Regions from separate parts of the Methylovirgula sp. genome, predicted to be linked through region 1. Evidence: riboswitches for the same ligand, from Rfam matches in the RefSeq annotation. Region 1 holds a riboswitch; the other holds the start of a gene.
The links. Region 1 has a riboswitch for thiamine pyrophosphate ahead of thiC (phosphomethylpyrimidine synthase ThiC). Riboswitches for the same ligand answer to the same signal wherever they lie in the genome.

Region 2: it holds a riboswitch for thiamine pyrophosphate, as region 1 does, so the genes downstream of both, WDN02_RS09125 (FAD-dependent oxidoreductase) here and thiC (phosphomethylpyrimidine synthase ThiC) in region 1, are expected to answer to the same signal.

Annotation. Positions count from the first base shown of each region.
Region 1 covers NZ_JBBCGP010000001.1:1,147,850-1,155,777, forward strand. Annotated here, with positions in the region: gene WDN02_RS05580 (DUF3772 domain-containing protein) at 1-1,395, opposite strand, end outside; gene WDN02_RS05585 (lysine-2,3-aminomutase-like protein) at 1,454-2,497, opposite strand; gene epmA (EF-P lysine aminoacylase EpmA) at 2,494-3,546, opposite strand; gene efp (elongation factor P) at 3,740-4,309, shown strand; gene WDN02_RS05600 (SDR family NAD(P)-dependent oxidoreductase) at 4,471-5,184, shown strand; gene WDN02_RS05605 (hypothetical protein) at 5,240-5,464, opposite strand; TPP riboswitch at 5,611-5,712, shown strand; gene thiC (phosphomethylpyrimidine synthase ThiC) at 5,784-7,607, shown strand; gene WDN02_RS05615 (hypothetical protein) at 7,721-7,928, opposite strand, start outside.
Region 2 covers NZ_JBBCGP010000001.1:1,875,246-1,883,173, forward strand. Annotated here, with positions in the region: gene purS (phosphoribosylformylglycinamidine synthase subunit PurS) at 3-242, shown strand; gene purQ (phosphoribosylformylglycinamidine synthase subunit PurQ) at 251-937, shown strand; gene WDN02_RS09120 (aminopeptidase) at 971-2,227, shown strand; TPP riboswitch at 2,266-2,390, shown strand; gene WDN02_RS09125 (FAD-dependent oxidoreductase) at 2,382-3,404, shown strand; gene thiS (sulfur carrier protein ThiS) at 3,373-3,570, shown strand; gene WDN02_RS09135 (thiazole synthase) at 3,583-4,383, shown strand; gene WDN02_RS09140 (thiamine phosphate synthase) at 4,376-4,981, shown strand; gene WDN02_RS09145 (heparinase II/III family protein) at 4,978-6,705, opposite strand; gene WDN02_RS09150 (transcription antitermination factor NusB) at 6,803-7,928, opposite strand, start outside.

The DNA.
Region 1 (7,928 bases):
GCCGAATGGCGTCGTGCCGGTGATGCCCTGGCCGACAAGTTGATCGATGAGCATGACGAGCATGACTGCGATTCCGCCGAGACCGCCGACCCAGATGATCTGGTCGATCGCGAAACGCCCGAGCGCCATATAGCCGGCGAGGACCGCGGCGAAGACGACGAGAATCGCCGCCCAGAGGATGGTGCGCAGAACGGAAAACCAGTTCGCCGTCTGGTCGACGCGCGGACCGAAAACCTGCTCGCTTTCTTCTTCGTCGCCGCTTTGGCCGATCCAGAGGCTTGCGGCAATCGCGATCGCGGCCAATAGGCTAAAGAACCCGCGAGCAAACATGTCGCTCGACCAGGACGCCTCGATGGTGCTGCCGATCGCATTGAAGATGCGGCCGCAGGAAACGAGCACCGTAACAATCAGAACGGTGCGCAGCACGTGTGCCGCGGCGTCGGAATCGACGGCGATAAGCCGCCATTGCTCGCGTTTGGGCGCGAGCAGCGCCTGTGCGAGCCCGGCGCCGATGGAAATGCGCACGACAGCGAAGAAGAACGGTCGCAGCAACGGATTCTGATCGTCGATCAGTCCGAAGTTGCGCGCAAGGAAGCCGATAAAAAGCGCAGTGGCGATCGGGATCGCTGCGATGACAAACAAAACGCGCCAGGCCGCCAGGATTTTCTGCAACGGCGTCGGATTGTCTGCCACGTGCTTACGAAAAAAAGTCCGCTGCGCAAATTGCGTCAGCGGCCAATACAAAACCGCAACGAGAATAAGCAATCCGCAAAATACCGGAGCGCGCCATCCGGTGAGTTTGGTGGCGCTGTCGCTGAGCCAGCCGCCGATCCGGTGACGCAGCGCATGCAGGTTTCTCGGAACTTCCCGGATCACGTCGGCCCACAGCGACGGGCTCGCGATGCTCGGCTCCTGTTGCAGCAGTGCTTCAGTCAGCCGGGCGCGCAGCCGGGACGCAATGGTCGTCTGCGCCTGATCGACCTGGACAATGAGCAGATTGGTGCGTTTGACCAGCGCATCGACGTCATCGAAGGCCTTTTGCCGTTTCACCCGCTCGGCCGCGACCTCCTTGCTTTCCGGAAGCGCCTTGGCAGCGGGCGCCGCGCCGAGTTGATCGAGCTGCGCTTTTTGTGCAGCGAGATGCGGGGTCAGGTGATCGAGCACGCCCTGCAATGTCGGGCCGAGCGGCCCGATCTGTTCCTGCAATTTCTGCAAAACGTCTTTTGAAAGTCCCGGCTGCTGCAAGGCCGTTTCGACTTGCTGCAGAGTCTTGTCCGTCGCATCGATATTCGCGGAATTGATCGCGATGAACGTCTGCGCCTGTGCCGACAGGCTGAGGCAGAGCAGAAGTGTCGCGACGGCAAAGGTCCGGACGATGGCGCGCAGCAAATTCAATGGCCCTGGCTCCCCTTCGATTGCCCGTGCCTTCCGTTCGCCGGGAAAGACGGCGGCTTCATGTCGCTGGCGGATAGAGATGCGTCCTGCCGCGAAAATCTCGCAGATGATAGCGCCCATCTTCATCTGGAGCGGTGCCGTCGAGCGCCACCTTTCCGAAGCCGCCGGGAATATCGAGCATGTAGCGCGGCTGACAAAGGCCCGAGAGTTTCCCGCGCAATTCTTCGACGAGTTTTTGGCCCTCAGCGATCGACAGGCGAAAATGCGAAGTGCCGCGCGCGAGATCCGGATGGTGCAGATAATAGGGTTTGATGCGCGTGGCCACAAACGCGCGCATCAGCGCCGCGAGCGTTGCGACATCGTCGTTCACGCCGCGCAGCAAAACACTCTGGCTCAGCATCGGAATCCCGGCATCGATCAATTTCGCGCAAGCTGCCTTGGCATCCTCGGTTAGCTCCCGCGCGTGATTGGCGTGAAGCGCGACGTAGATCGTCTTGCCGGAACTTCGCAGCAGATCGACAAGCGTGTTGCTGACAAGCTCTGGCGAAACGACCGGCACGCGCGTGTGAATGCGGACCACCTGCACATGCGCGATGGCGCGCAAGCGGGCGAAAATGTCTTCGAGCCGGCGTGGCGACAGAATCAGTGGGTCGCCGCCGGTGAGGATCACCTCAAAAATTTCGTCATGCGCGGCGATATAGGCGAAGGCCCTAACGAGCGCGTCGGACGATAGATGCGTCGCGCCGGCGGGGCCGACGCTCTCGCGGCGGAAGCAGAAACGGCAATAGACCGGGCAAACGTGCAGAAGTTTGAGCAGCACACGATCAGGATAGCGATGCACGATGCCCTCGACCGGGCTCATCGGCGTGTCGCCGATCGGATCGGCCAATTCCTCCGGCGTCGTGACGAGTTCGTCCGCGTCGGGAATGAATTGCCGCGCAATCGGATCGGCCGGATCATTGCGGTCGATCAGCGCCGCCATCATCTCGTTGATCGCGATCGCATAAAGATCGCCGACCGGCGTAAGACTTTCGCGCGCGGCAGGCGGGACAAGCCCCTCGGCGATCAAATCGCCAACGCTGGTCAGCGTCGTACTTTTCATCGCGCCGTTCCCGAATCGGCAATTGGCGTCCATAAAACATCTTCGATGCGCCTGGCACCCGTGGCGAGCATCACAAGCCGGTCAAAGCCCAGCGCGATGCCGCATGAGGGCGGCATTTGCGCAATCGCGGCGAGAAAATCCTCATCGATCGGATAGGCATCGCCATAGATGCGTTCGCGCGCGATCATGTCGCCGATGAAGCGTGCGCGTTGTTCGTTGGCGTCCGTCAATTCGCCAAAGCCGTTGGCGAGTTCGACCCCGCATGAATAAAGCTCAAACCGTTCGGCGAAACGCGTGTCGTCTTTGAGCCGCGCCAGCGCTGCTTCAGGCGCCGGATAATCGACAAGCAATGTCGCGCGGCCATGCCCAAGGTTCGGCTCGATCCTGGCCGAAAGAATTTTGCTGAAAAGATCAGACCATGTGTCGTCGTCCACGACACGCAGGCCGAGCGCGGCGGTTCGGTCCGCGAGCGCGTTGCGGTCGCAGCTTTGCGCATCATAGGTCTGGAGGAGATCAACGCCCGCATAGCGCCGGAAAGCGTCCGCGACCGTCAAAATCTCCGGCTCGGCGAAAGCATTCGCCGTCGCGTCGCGATAGCGGAACGTGTCGGTCTGCCCCGCCTCGGCCGCAATGGCGAGCAGCTCGCGGCAATCGGTAAAGAGCGCTGTATAGGGCGCATTCGTCCGATACCATTCCAGCATAGTGAACTCGGGATGATGCAGCGGTCCGCGCTCGCGGTTGCGGAAGACGTGGCCGAGGCTGAAAATCTTGTCTTCGCCCGCCGCCAGCAGCTTTTTCAGCGCGAATTCCGGCGACGAATGCAGATAAAGCCGCGATCTAGCTTCGTCTGGCGCGATCATTTCAGTCGCGAAGGCCGAAATATGCGTCTCGTTGCCGGGCGATATTTGGAGGACGGCGGTGTCGGCCTCGATGAAGCCGCGGGCGTCGAAAAACCCGCGCGCGGCCTTGGCCAGCGCCGCCCGTGCGGTCAAAAAGCGCCGCTTTTCGGCGTGCGCCGCAGGCTCCCACCAGAAAGAAGGCTTGCTCATTTCCTCATTTCGCTTGAAAAACCCTCACCATGCCGGGTAGCGAGGGCGCGGGCGCTTATAGCGCAGCCGTGCGCCGCGCGGCAGTCCGGCCGAAATTAGCCAGTTTCGGCCGATCCATATTGAATTTTAATGTGTTTTGCTCCAAGCGGCGGCTCGGATCAAAGCGCCATTCGAGCTAGACGAAGGAAACCTCGTGAAAGTCATCGCCAGTTCCATCCGCAAGGGCAATATTCTCGAGCGAGAGGACGGCCAGCTTTATGTTGTGCTGACCGCCGAAAGCTTCCATCCCGGCAAGGGCACGCCGACGACGCAGATCGACATGCGCCGGCTGTCCGACGGCGTGAAGACCACGGATCGCTACAAGACGACGGAACAGGTCGAGCGCGCCTTCGTCGAGGATCACGACTACAGCTACCTTTTTCAGGACGGCGAGCATTATACGTTCATGAATGGCGAGACCTATGATCAGGTCAACGTCTCGGCCGATGTGATCGGCGAGCAGGCGGTCTACCTGCAGGAAGGCATGGTCTGCATTCTTTCGCTCTTCAACGGCATCCCGGTCGCGATTCAGTTTCCGCCCCGCGTGACGCTTGAAATCGTCGAGACGGAACCGGCGATGAAGGGCCAGACGGCGTCGTCGTCCTATAAGCCAGCGAAATTGTCGAACGGCGCCCGCACCATGGTGCCACCGCATATTCAGCCGGGCACCCGCGTGGTGATCCAGACGGAAGACGGCTCCTACGTCGAACGCGCCAAGGACTAGGATCGAAGCCCAATCACTCACTGCTTAGTGTTGTCATCCGGCGGTGATTTGAAGCCCGATTCTGACATAGACCGCGGGTCACGATAATTTGCGCCCGACGCGTCTCGCGTCGGTCATGCGGCGTGCGTTATTTGGCTTCCATCCCGCCACTGGAAGACATTATGTCCCCGGCCGCTCCGAACGATCATCCGCATAAAATCCTTCTGATCGGCGCCTCGCGCGGTCTTGGCCTCGCCATGGCTGCTGAGTTCTTGAAGAAGGGATGGAATGTCGTTGGCACGGTTCGAGGAAAAACCCGAACATTGCTGCACGACCTCGCGGATGAATTCGAGGGCCGCGTCGAGATCGAAACACTCGACATCTGCGAGCCGGATCAGATCGCGGCATTGCACGAAAAGCTGTCGGGCAGAATATTCGATATTCTGTTTGTTAATGCCGGCGTCACAAGCAACAAACAGGAAACGATTGGAGAGGTGACGACCGACGACTTTGTCCGCGTCATGGTCACAAATGCGCTGAGTCCGATGCGTGTTCTCGAAAGCCTGGAAAAATACGTTCCGGCGACGGGTCTGATGGGCGTGATGTCGTCCGGGCTCGGAAGCCTTGCCAACAATTTGACCGGCACGCGGGAGCTCTATCGCGGCAGCAAGGCGGCGCTGAATATGTTCATGCGGAGCTTTGCAGCACGTTATTCCGCCTCATCGCGCGCCATGGTGGTGATGGCACCCGGCTGGGTCCGCACTGACCTCGGCGGCCCGGATGCACCCTTAACCAGCGAAGACAGTGTGCCGAACCTAGTCGACGTGCTTCTCTCGAAACAGGGCAAACCCGGGTTGGAATATCTCGATTACCTCGGCCGCACGGTTCCTTGGTAAGGGCTGTCATGACGGTTTTTGCGTCGAGCGCGCCGAGGACTGAGCTGCCGCAAGCTTAGCCGATATCGTCGTTCCACAGGTCGATCCGCGCAAAGAGATCGTCCGTGCCCGATAATTTGCTCATCGGGACAGGCGCGAACACCGCGCGCAGTTCGGCGCCGATCTGCGCCACCATGTCTTTTCCGCCGCGCGGCAGTTCCGAACGCTGGCGCTCAAGGCGCCGCGTCGGGATTGCATTCTGCGGGGGGATCGGTTCCCAGCCCTTGTCCCTGTTCATCATTGTCAGCCTCACCGCCCTGTTTCGCCTCACGCTCCTGCTCTAAGCATCGCGGACATCGTCACCGTTCGTTTGGCCAACGTGGCCTGGCGCAATCCGTTCCGGCGCATTTCACGCACTTGCGGCGCGGCGCATCCACGCCTATCCTGCCTGCAGCCTTGGGGTGCTGCCGGAAGTTCGGCGGCTGAGATCAGACCCTTCGAACCTGAAACTGGGTAATGCCAGCGCAGGGACAGGCGATACGCAAAGCTTGGGTGGAATCCATCTGCGCCTTCGTATCTGCTCCCGCGCCGCCATTCCGAACAAAGCGCGGAGCCGGCCGATGAACATTCGCCAAAAGCCCGAAAATCTCATTCCGCAAAGCGTGACGTGTGGCCCGCTGCCGGGCGCACGGAAGGTCTATGCGGAACCCCGCGCGGGCATCCGTGTGCCGTTCCGCGAAATCGCGCTTGAACCTTCGGCGAACGAGCCGCCGGTGCGCGTCTACGATGCGTCCGGCCCCTACACCGAGGAGGCGCCGCGCGTCGATCTCTCTGCCGGCCTGCCGCGCCTGCGCGCCGATTGGTACGCCAATCGCGGTTTCGAGACCTATCAGGGCCGCGCCATCAAGCCGGAAGACAATGGCAATGTCGGCAGCGACAAGCTCGTGCCGCCCTGCCCGGCCAATGTCGCGCCCTTGCGCGGCATCTCCGGCAAGCCGGTGACGCAATATGAATTCGCCCGCGCCGGCATCATTACCGAAGAGATGATCTATGTCGCGGCACGCGAAAATCTCGGTCGCGAGAAAATGCTCGCGAATGCCGAAGAGAAACTCGCCGACGGCGAAAGTTTCGGCGCCGCGATCCCGGCGTTTGTGACGCCCGAATTCGTCCGCAGCGAGATCGCGCGCGGCCGCGCCATCATCCCGGCGAACATCAATCACCCGGAACTGGAGCCGATGATCATCGGCCGCAACTTCCTGGTGAAGATCAACGCCAACATCGGCAATTCGGCCGTCACGTCGTCTGTCGCGGAAGAAGTCGACAAGATGGTCTGGTCGATACGCTGGGGCGCCGACACGGTCATGGACCTTTCGACTGGCCGCAACATCCACAACATCCGCGACTGGATCATCCGCAATGCGCCGGTGCCGATCGGCACGGTGCCGATCTATCAGGCGCTCGAAAAGGTCGATGGCGATCCGATCAAGCTGACGTGGGAAATCTTCCGCGACACGTTGATCGAACAGGCCGAGCAGGGCGTCGATTATTTCACCATCCACGCGGGCGTGCGCCTCGCCTATGTGCCGCTCACAGCGAAACGCACGACGGGCATCGTCTCCCGCGGCGGCTCGATCATGGCGCGCTGGTGCCTGTCGCATCACAAGGAAAGCTTCCTCTACACGCACTTCGACGAGATTTGCGACATCATGCGCGCGTACGATGTGTCGTTCTCGCTCGGCGACGGTCTGCGTCCCGGCTCGATTGCCGACGCCAACGACCGCGCGCAATTCGCCGAACTCGAAACGCTCGGCGAACTCACCAAGATCGCCTGGGACAAAGGCTGCCAGGTGATGATCGAAGGCCCCGGCCATGTGCCGATGCACAAGATCAAAGTGAATATGGAAAAGCAGCTCGAGGAATGCGGCGAGGCGCCGTTCTATACGCTCGGGCCGCTGACGACCGACATCGCGCCGGGCTACGATCACATCACGTCGGGCATCGGCGCGGCGATGATCGGCTGGTTCGGCTGCGCCATGCTTTGCTACGTCACGCCGAAGGAACATCTCGGCCTGCCCGACCGCGACGATGTGAAAACCGGCGTCATCACCTATCGCATCGCCGCCCATGCCGCCGATCTCGCCAAGGGCCATCCGGCGGCGCAGGTGCGCGACGATGCGCTGTCGCGCGCGCGGTTCGATTTCCGCTGGCAGGATCAGTTCAACCTGTCGCTCGATCCCGACACGGCGCGGCTCTTCCATGACGAGACGCTGCCGAAAGACGCGCACAAGGTCGCGCATTTCTGCTCGATGTGCGGGCCGCAATTCTGCTCGATGAAGATCACGCAGGATTTGCGCGACGAAGTGAACGCGATTGCCGAGCGCGAAAAGGGCATGGCGGACAAGAGCGCCGAGTTCTTGGAAAAGGGCGGAAAGCTTTACGTGTGAGGAGCAACTGAATTCTAGTGAGAAATTTTCTATAGGCCTCCTCAAACTACATGATCGAGGCTGAGAGCCTATAGACGTGAAGGCAACAAAGTAAAACAGGATGGTTACATATTCTAAAGTGAAAGCTGGTTTCCTTCCTCTTTGCCTATGCGCGGTCGCATGTGCTCCTTCATGGTTTTGATGAAGGCTTCGGGCGAGCTCAGTGCCTTTTCCAAAATATCGTCATGCAGCAGTGCAACGAACAACGCGCAAGACCGCGCTTGGCAATTTAGGGATTTATTTGGGTTGAATTCGATATCGGTAAATCCGGCATAACTGCTT
Region 2 (7,928 bases), 730 kb from region 1:
TCTTGAAAGCCAATATCATCGTCACGCTGAAAAACGGGCTTCTCGATCCGCAAGGCAAAGCGATCGAAGGCGCGCTGAAGTCGCTCGATATTCCCGGCGTCGAAAGCGTGCGGCAGGGCAAGATTTTCGAGGTCGAAATTGCGGAAGCGGACCGCGCAAAGGCGCAGGCGCTGCTGCAGATGGCGTGCGAGAAATTGCTCGCCAACACGATCGTCGAGAACTATCGCATCGAACTCGCCTGAGGTCTTCATTGCACGCTGCGATCATTCTCTTTCCCGGGTCCAATCGCGAAGGCGATGTGTTTCGCGCGCTCGCCAGCGTAACCGGGCAAAAGCCGTCGATCGTCTGGCATGGCGAGCCTGAACTTCCGGCCGGCACCGATCTTGTGGTTCTGCCCGGCGGCTTTTCCTACGGCGATTATCTGCGCTGCGGCGCTATCGCGGCGCGCTCGCCGGTGATGGATGCGGTGCGCACGCACGCAAAGCGCGGCGGCCGTGTTCTTGGCATCTGCAATGGCTTCCAGATCGCCTGCGAGGCGGGTCTGTTGCCGGGCGTTCTCATGCGCAACACGAATTTGCGCTTCGCCTGCCATATGCAGCATTTACGCGTCGAACGCGCCGACACGGGTTTCACGGCGCAATATCAAACGGGCCAGGTGATCAAGGTCGCCATCGCGCATGGCGAAGGCAATTACACGGCCGATAGTGAGACCTTGGCGCGGCTCGAAGGCGAAGGGCGCGTTGCCTTCCGCTATTGTGATGCTGCCGGCACTCTCGGCGGCGCGGCCAATCCGAATGGCTCGGTGCATGACATCGCCGGCATCTATTCCGAGACTTTGAACGTGCTCGGGCTGATGCCGCATCCGGAAAATCTGATCGACCCCCTCGTCGGTGGCACCGACGGACGGGCGCTTTTCGAAAGCCTGCTCGCGGCATAAGCCGCTTGTCTCGACTCGAACCCGCGGAGCCACATGACAACGCACGAGCGCAAAATCGCTGCCGCAATTGACGAAGCAAAACTCGACAAGCTTGCCGAGGTCGTCGTCAAGGTCGGGCTGAATCTGCAAGAAGGTCAGGACGTGTTTCTGACGGCGCCGGTTACGGCGCTTGCCTTCGTGCGGCGCATCGTCGAACACGCCTATAAAGCCGGCGCTGGCCTCGTGACGCCGATGCTCGCCGACGAACAGATGACATTGGCGCGCTTTCGCTTTGCGCACGACGCAAGTTTCGATCGCGCGCCGGGTTGGCTGTACGAAGGCATCGGCAAAGCCTTTGCCGCGAACACCGCACGGCTCGCCATCGTCGGCGACAATCCGATGCTGCTTGCGGGCGAAGACCCGGCCAAGGTCGCGCGGGCCAACAAGGCCAATTCCATTGCCTACAAGCCGGCCCTCGAAAAGATCGCGGGCTTTGACATCAACTGGAACATCGCTGCTTTTCCGGGCGCGGCCTGGGCGCATCAGGTTTTTCCGCAGGACGAGCCGGATGTCGCGGTCGCGAAATTGAGCGACGCGATTTTCGCCGCCTCGCGCGTCGATAAGGCCGATCCCATCGCGGCCTGGGCCGCGCATAATGCCGCCCTGCGCAGCCGCACCCAATGGCTCAACGGCCAGCGCTTTGCCGCCCTGCATTATACTGGGCCGGGCACCAATCTGACGATCGGGCTTGCGGATGGCCACGAATGGGAAGGCGGCGCGTCGGTCGCCAAGAACGGCGTTGTCTGCAATCCGAATATCCCGACCGAAGAAGTCTTCACGACACCACATGCACATCGCGTCGAAGGCACTGTCGTCAGCACCAAGCCGCTCTCTTATCAGGGCACGCTGATCGACCGGATCGCGGTGCGTTTCGAGGCGGGCCGCATCGTCGAGGCGACAGCCGCGCATGGTCAGGATGTGCTGCGCAAGGTTCTCGAAACCGATGATGGCGCCCGGCGGCTTGGCGAAGTTGCGCTGGTGCCGCATTCGTCACCAATCTCGGCGAGCGGCCTTCTGTTCTTCAATACTTTGTTCGATGAGAATGCTGCCAGCCACATCGCGCTTGGCCAATGCTATGCGAAATGTTTCATCGATGGCGACAAACTGACGCCCGAACAGATCGCAGCGCAAGGCGGCAATACGAGCCTTATCCACATCGACTGGATGATCGGCTCCGACAAGATCGACATCGACGGCATTAAGCCCGATGGTTCGCGCGTGCCGGTCTTCCGCAAGGGCGAATGGGCGTAGCCGCCTCGTTGACGCCCCCGCCTGAGGGGATTATCTAAGATTGTGCCTAGGGGATCCCCGTCAGGGGGCTGAGAGGCTGGCAGCGCTTCGGTGAGAAGCGGCCCGGCGACCCTTCGAACCTGATCCAGTTTGTACTGGCGTAGGGATGGTCATCATGGTTTCTCAAAAAAAAATCCGCATCCTCGGTGCTGGCGTTGCCGGCCTCACGGCAGCCTATGAATTCGCCGCTGCCGGCCAGACAGTCGAAATCGTCGAGCGCGAGGCCGTGCCCGGCCACGGCTGCTCCTATTTTGCCGGCGGCATGTTGGCGCCCTGGTGCGAGGCCGAGAGCGCGCCGCCGCTTGTCATTGAATGGGGACTCGAAGGTCTGGCCTTCTGGGCCGAGACGCTCAAGCTCGCGACGGTCAACGGCAGCCTGCTTGTCGCCTCCGCGCGCGACAGTGCCGATCTCGTTCGTTTCTCGCGGCGAACATCCGGGCATGAATGGCTCGACGCCAATCAGCTTGCGATGCGCGAGCCGCATCTGGGTGGACGCTTTGACCGCGCACTGTTCTTTCCCGGCGAAGCGCACCTCGATCCGCGCTTGGCGATCGAAAAGCTTGTCGCTCGCCTGCGGGAATTCGAGCACGTAACATTTCGTTTCGATACGCCTGCCGAGGTGATCGCCGACGAAGCCGATTGGACAATCGATTGCCGCGGCTTTGCCGCGCGCGACGCCTTGCCTGATTTGCGCGGCGTGAAGGGCGAGATGCTCGTCGTCAAAACCGACGAGATCGTGTTTCAGCGGCCGGTGCAATTGCTGCATCCGCGCCATCCCGTCTATGTCGTGCCGCGCGGCGATGGGCGCTTCATGGTCGGTGCGACAGCGGTCGAGAATGAGGAACGTCCGCGCATTACGGCGCGTTCGATGCTCGAGCTTTTAAGCGCGGTTTATGCGCTGCATCCGGCCTTCGGAGAGGCGGAGATTGTCGAGACCGGCGCCGATCTGCGTCCGACATTTCCGGATAACATGCCGCGCATCAGGCGTGAGGGCCGCACGATCTATATCAATGGGCTTTATCGACATGGCTTTCTTCTGGCGCCGGCATTGGCGCGCCGCGCCGTCGCCGTGGCGCTCAGGGATGAAACTTTTCCGGAGGTGATGGATGCAAATCCGCGTCAACGGCAAAGAGCATGATGTTGCCGCGACGACGCTCGCGGCCCTGCTTGCTGAACTTGACTATCAGAATAGACTCGTTGCGACAGCGGTGAACCAAACCTTTGTCCGCGCGATTGATCGCCCGGCCACGCCGCTTCGCGCCGGTGATGCCGTCGAAATCCTCGTGCCGCGGCAAGGGGGCTGATCAGGATTGCCCATGCAGAATGCGCCCTTTGAAGTTTATGGTGTGACGCTTGGCTCGCGTTTGTTGATCGGCACGGCGCAATATCCGTCGCCGGCCGTTCTTGCCGACGCGGTCAAAGCGTCCGGCGCCGAAGTCGTCACGGTCTCGCTGCGGCGCGAGGCGGGCAAGGGCCGCGCTGGCGAGAGTTTCTGGAGTTTGATCCGCGACCTTGGCGTCAAGGTTCTGCCGAATACGGCCGGTTGCCGCAGTGTCAAGGAAGCCGTGACGACGGCCGAGATGGCGCGCGAGGTTTTCGCCACCGACTGGATCAAGCTCGAAGTGATCGGCGACGATGATCTCTTGCAGCCCGATGTCTTCGGACTTGTCGAGGCGGCAGGGATCCTTTCGCGCGCGGGTTTCAAGGTGTTTCCCTACACGACGGAAGATTTGCTCGTCGCCGAAAGACTCGTCGGCGCTGGCTGTGAAGTGCTTATGCCCTGGGGCGCGCCGATCGGCTCGGGCCGTGGCCTCAACAATGTTTTCGGGCTCCAGGCGTTACGAAAGAATTTCCCATCGACGCCGCTCATCATCGATGCTGGCATCGGAACGCCGGCTCATGCCGCCGCGGCCATGGAACTTGGTTATGACGCGGTCTTGTTGAATACCGCCATCGCCAAAGCCGGCGATCCTGTCGCGATGGCCCGCGCCCTCGCGCTTGGCATCGAAGCTGGGCGTCTCGGCTATTGTGCCGATCCGATTTTGTCGCGTGATATGGCCGAGCCATCGACGCCGCAGATCGGCCGCGCCTTCTCGGATTTGCCCAAACGTGCTTGACCGCTTCTACCCCATTGTCGATAGCGCGGACTGGGTCGCGCGACTCCTGACATGCGGCGTCAGGCTCGTGCAATTGCGCGTCAAGGATCAGCCGATCGAGGACGTCCGGCGTGAGATCAGGACAGCACGAACTCTCTGTCTCGCCGCGGGTGCTGAGCTGATCGTCAACGATTATTGGCAGGAGGCGATTGACCTCAGTTGCACGCATGTGCATCTCGGGCAGGGTGATCTCGACATTGCCGATGTGGCGATGATCCGCGGCGCGAATATCAAGATCGGTATTTCGACACACGACGAGGCCGAGCTCACGCGCGCGCTCGCACTCAAGCCGGATTATATCGCGCTGGGGCCGATTTATCCCACGATCCTGAAAGCGATGACTTTCGCGCCGCAGGGTCTCGATCGCATCGGCGAATGGAAGAAAAAAATCGGCGCCATTCCGCTTGTGGCCATCGGTGGCATCACGCTGGAGCGCGCGCCGGGCGTCTTTGCAGCGGGCGCCGACAGCGCCGCCGCTGTCACCGATATCACCCTTAATGCTGATCCGGAGACGCGCGCGCGCGCCTGGGTCGCGGCGACGCGGCTAGAAGAGGGCTAAGCTTCTTCTGGCTGTGTGTCCTCGTATTCTTCTTGTGTCATGATGGCGCGCAGAGTCCAGGCGACAGACGCAGGCTGCTCGACATTGCTGTAGATCACCAATTGCCGGGTCGCGTGCGATCCGTCTGGCGCGGCGAAGAAGATGCTTTCTTCAATCGCAATCGGCATGTCCTCAGCACTGAACATCCAGCGCGTACCGTCGGGCAGGTCGAGAAGCACAGCGCGGCCTTCAACGGCGCTATAGGGCTCGACGCTGGGATGGACGTGAAAGCGGATGGCGAAAGGAGTGGCCTTCGGCTTTTTTAACACCGATCTGAGTCTGTCCTCGCCATCGAGCCGCATTCCATCGGCGCTAAGCGTGAGCCGTCGCTCATGGATGAGGCCGAAGCGCGTGCGGTAGCCGTCATGCGAGGTCTTCAGGCTCGTCGTGTCCGGCTGAGTTTGGCGCTCGACGGTAACATTGCGTGGGCCCGAAATGATTTCATCGCGCAGCCATTTTTCAGTCCCTTCCGCCGCCGCGAAACGGCAGGACGATGTATCATCGACGACGAGTGTGGAATGCGCTGCGGTTGTCCGCGCTGCGCTTCGCGCCGCCGAAAGCTCGTCGTTCGGCGCACCGCAATTGACGATCAGCCGTTGTTGCCCGATCGAAAACTCAAATGATAAAGCGCCGGCATGGGCGCGCGTCGAAAATTCCGGCGGCGGTGGCCGTCCCGTGTCGACGATCAGGATGCTGTCGGCCGCCTCAACCCGCTGATAGCCGCTATAGGGCGCGTTGAAGAGCGGCTTCGCGCGCGGGTCCTCATAGGCAAGGACGGTGGCAATGACGTCTACCGGCGTTACGCCCATGCCGTTGAAGAGAGCGAGCGCGCCATCGCCATGGCGCAGCAGCCGTAACATTGGCACCATTCGGTCGATTGCGTTCAAAAGCTCCGGGGGTGGCGGCACAGCGCGCGCCGCATAGGCCTGCCGCAAGGGCAGAAGATCAAGCAGCAGGCGGATGAGCGTATCGGCGTTGCGGCTGATGTGGCCGCCATCTGGATAGATTTGGCGGGCGAGCTCGGTCGCGAGCAGATGCGTGCTGCGCCGTTGGAAATTTACACTGACCTGCGCGCAAATGCCCAGCTCGGCCAGACCGATTGCGGCGAGCAGGCGGTCTTCGCCGCTGACGAGATGCGCCGCAATCTGCCGTTCGAGAAAATATTGCAAGCGCATCAACGCCCGCATAAAGCGGCGGTAAAAGGCGCGATCGGCGTTTTCGAGAATGATCGGCGATTGCGAGAGAAATGACAGGGTCCGCCGCACCGCGACGCCCGTCTCCCAGGCGGGGGAACGATCCGGCTTTTCGTTGCGCGCCAAAAAATCGCTCACCAAAGCACGCGCGTTGGCACGTGCGAGGGCCGTATCGGCAGCGCGCAAGTGCCGTAGCCAGCCGAAACTCGCAAGCGCGCGCGCCCAGTTCTGCGAGGGCGCGACAGCTTCGAACGGCGAGAGACCGCGAAGATTGACCACTTTGCCGGCAAGCGCGAAATAACCGGAATAGATTTCACCGGCGATGGTCGCATCTGTCGTGCGCAAATCCTGAGGCGCGATTAGCAAACGTTCGGGCGCCTTCGCGCGCAGAGTCGCGAGCGTGGCAAAAGGCGCCGTCGCGCCGCGCCGCGTGAAAAGGCCCGCGCGCCTTGCGACACGGCGCCCGATATGCAGCTTCTCTCCTACGTTCACGTGCGTGCAGCAACCCCGTCTGCCGGCGATGGCTCCAGCCGGCGGTGCGCCAATTTCGGTCAAAATATCAGCTTGGTCCAGCAAAGCGTGCGGAATGTCAGGATTGACGCACAAGTCTTGCTGCAAAGAAGCCGTCGATGCCCGAGAGACGGGGCTCCTCGGCCGGCAAATAAGGCTGGAGTGTGCGCAGTTCACCTAACGCATTGATAAAGTCCGTTTGTCCGCCGACTTCCTCCGCGCTGATCGGCACACGCGATACGTCGGGATTACGGCGCAAAAGATTGGCGATCTGCTGCTCGCCCTCTTCAGGTTCGATCGAGCACACGCAATAAATGATCGTGCCGCCGCGTTTGACGAGGTCGAAGGCCTTATCGAGCATTCGCGCTTGCAGCGTAACGAGTTTGGCGATGTCGCCGGTCTTCTTGATCCAGGCGATATCCGGGTGACGCCGGATCGTCCCGGTGCCTGAGCATGGTGCATCGAGCAGCACGGCATCGAATGTGGGGCCGCTGAACGTCGTCACATCGGCGACGACAACTTCGGCCTCAAGCTGCAGCCGTTGAAAATTCGCCGCAAGAAGCTTCAGGCGCTCGGCGGAACGATCGACGGCCGTGACGCGCGCACCGCGCGCCGCAAGCTGCGCTGCCTTGCCGCCCGGCGCTGAGCAAAGATCGCCGATATGCAGACCGGGTGTGACGTTCAGAAGCTGAGCCGGCAAGGCTGCTGCCGCGTCCTGCACCCACCATGCGCCGTCCTCATAGCCGCAAAGCTCTTGAATCGGCTGATGCGACTTGAGTCGTATGGAGCCCGTCGGCAGAAGAACCGCGTCGAGCTTTTCTGCCCATTGAGCAGGATCCGATTTGACACTGATATCCAATGTCGGCTCAAGACGATTGGCGGTCGCGATTGCTTGCGCCATTTCTTCGCCATAGGCCTTGCGCCAACGCGCCGCGAGCCAGGCTGGTGTGTCGATATCGAGCGCCGGGCCCACGGCGAGGAATTCCTCGCGCCGGCGAATGAGATTGCGCGCGACGCCGTTGACCAGCGCGGCATAGGGCGCGCATTTCGAATCGAGCCGCGCCATCCGGACGGCGAGATCGACCGCCGCGTGATCGGGAACGTCGAGAAACAGGATTTGCGCGGCCGCGACCGTCAGCGTCCATTCGAGTTGCGGCGCGGAGCGCGGAAAGCCGTCGTCCAGGAGGGCCGCGAGCGCGTGGCGA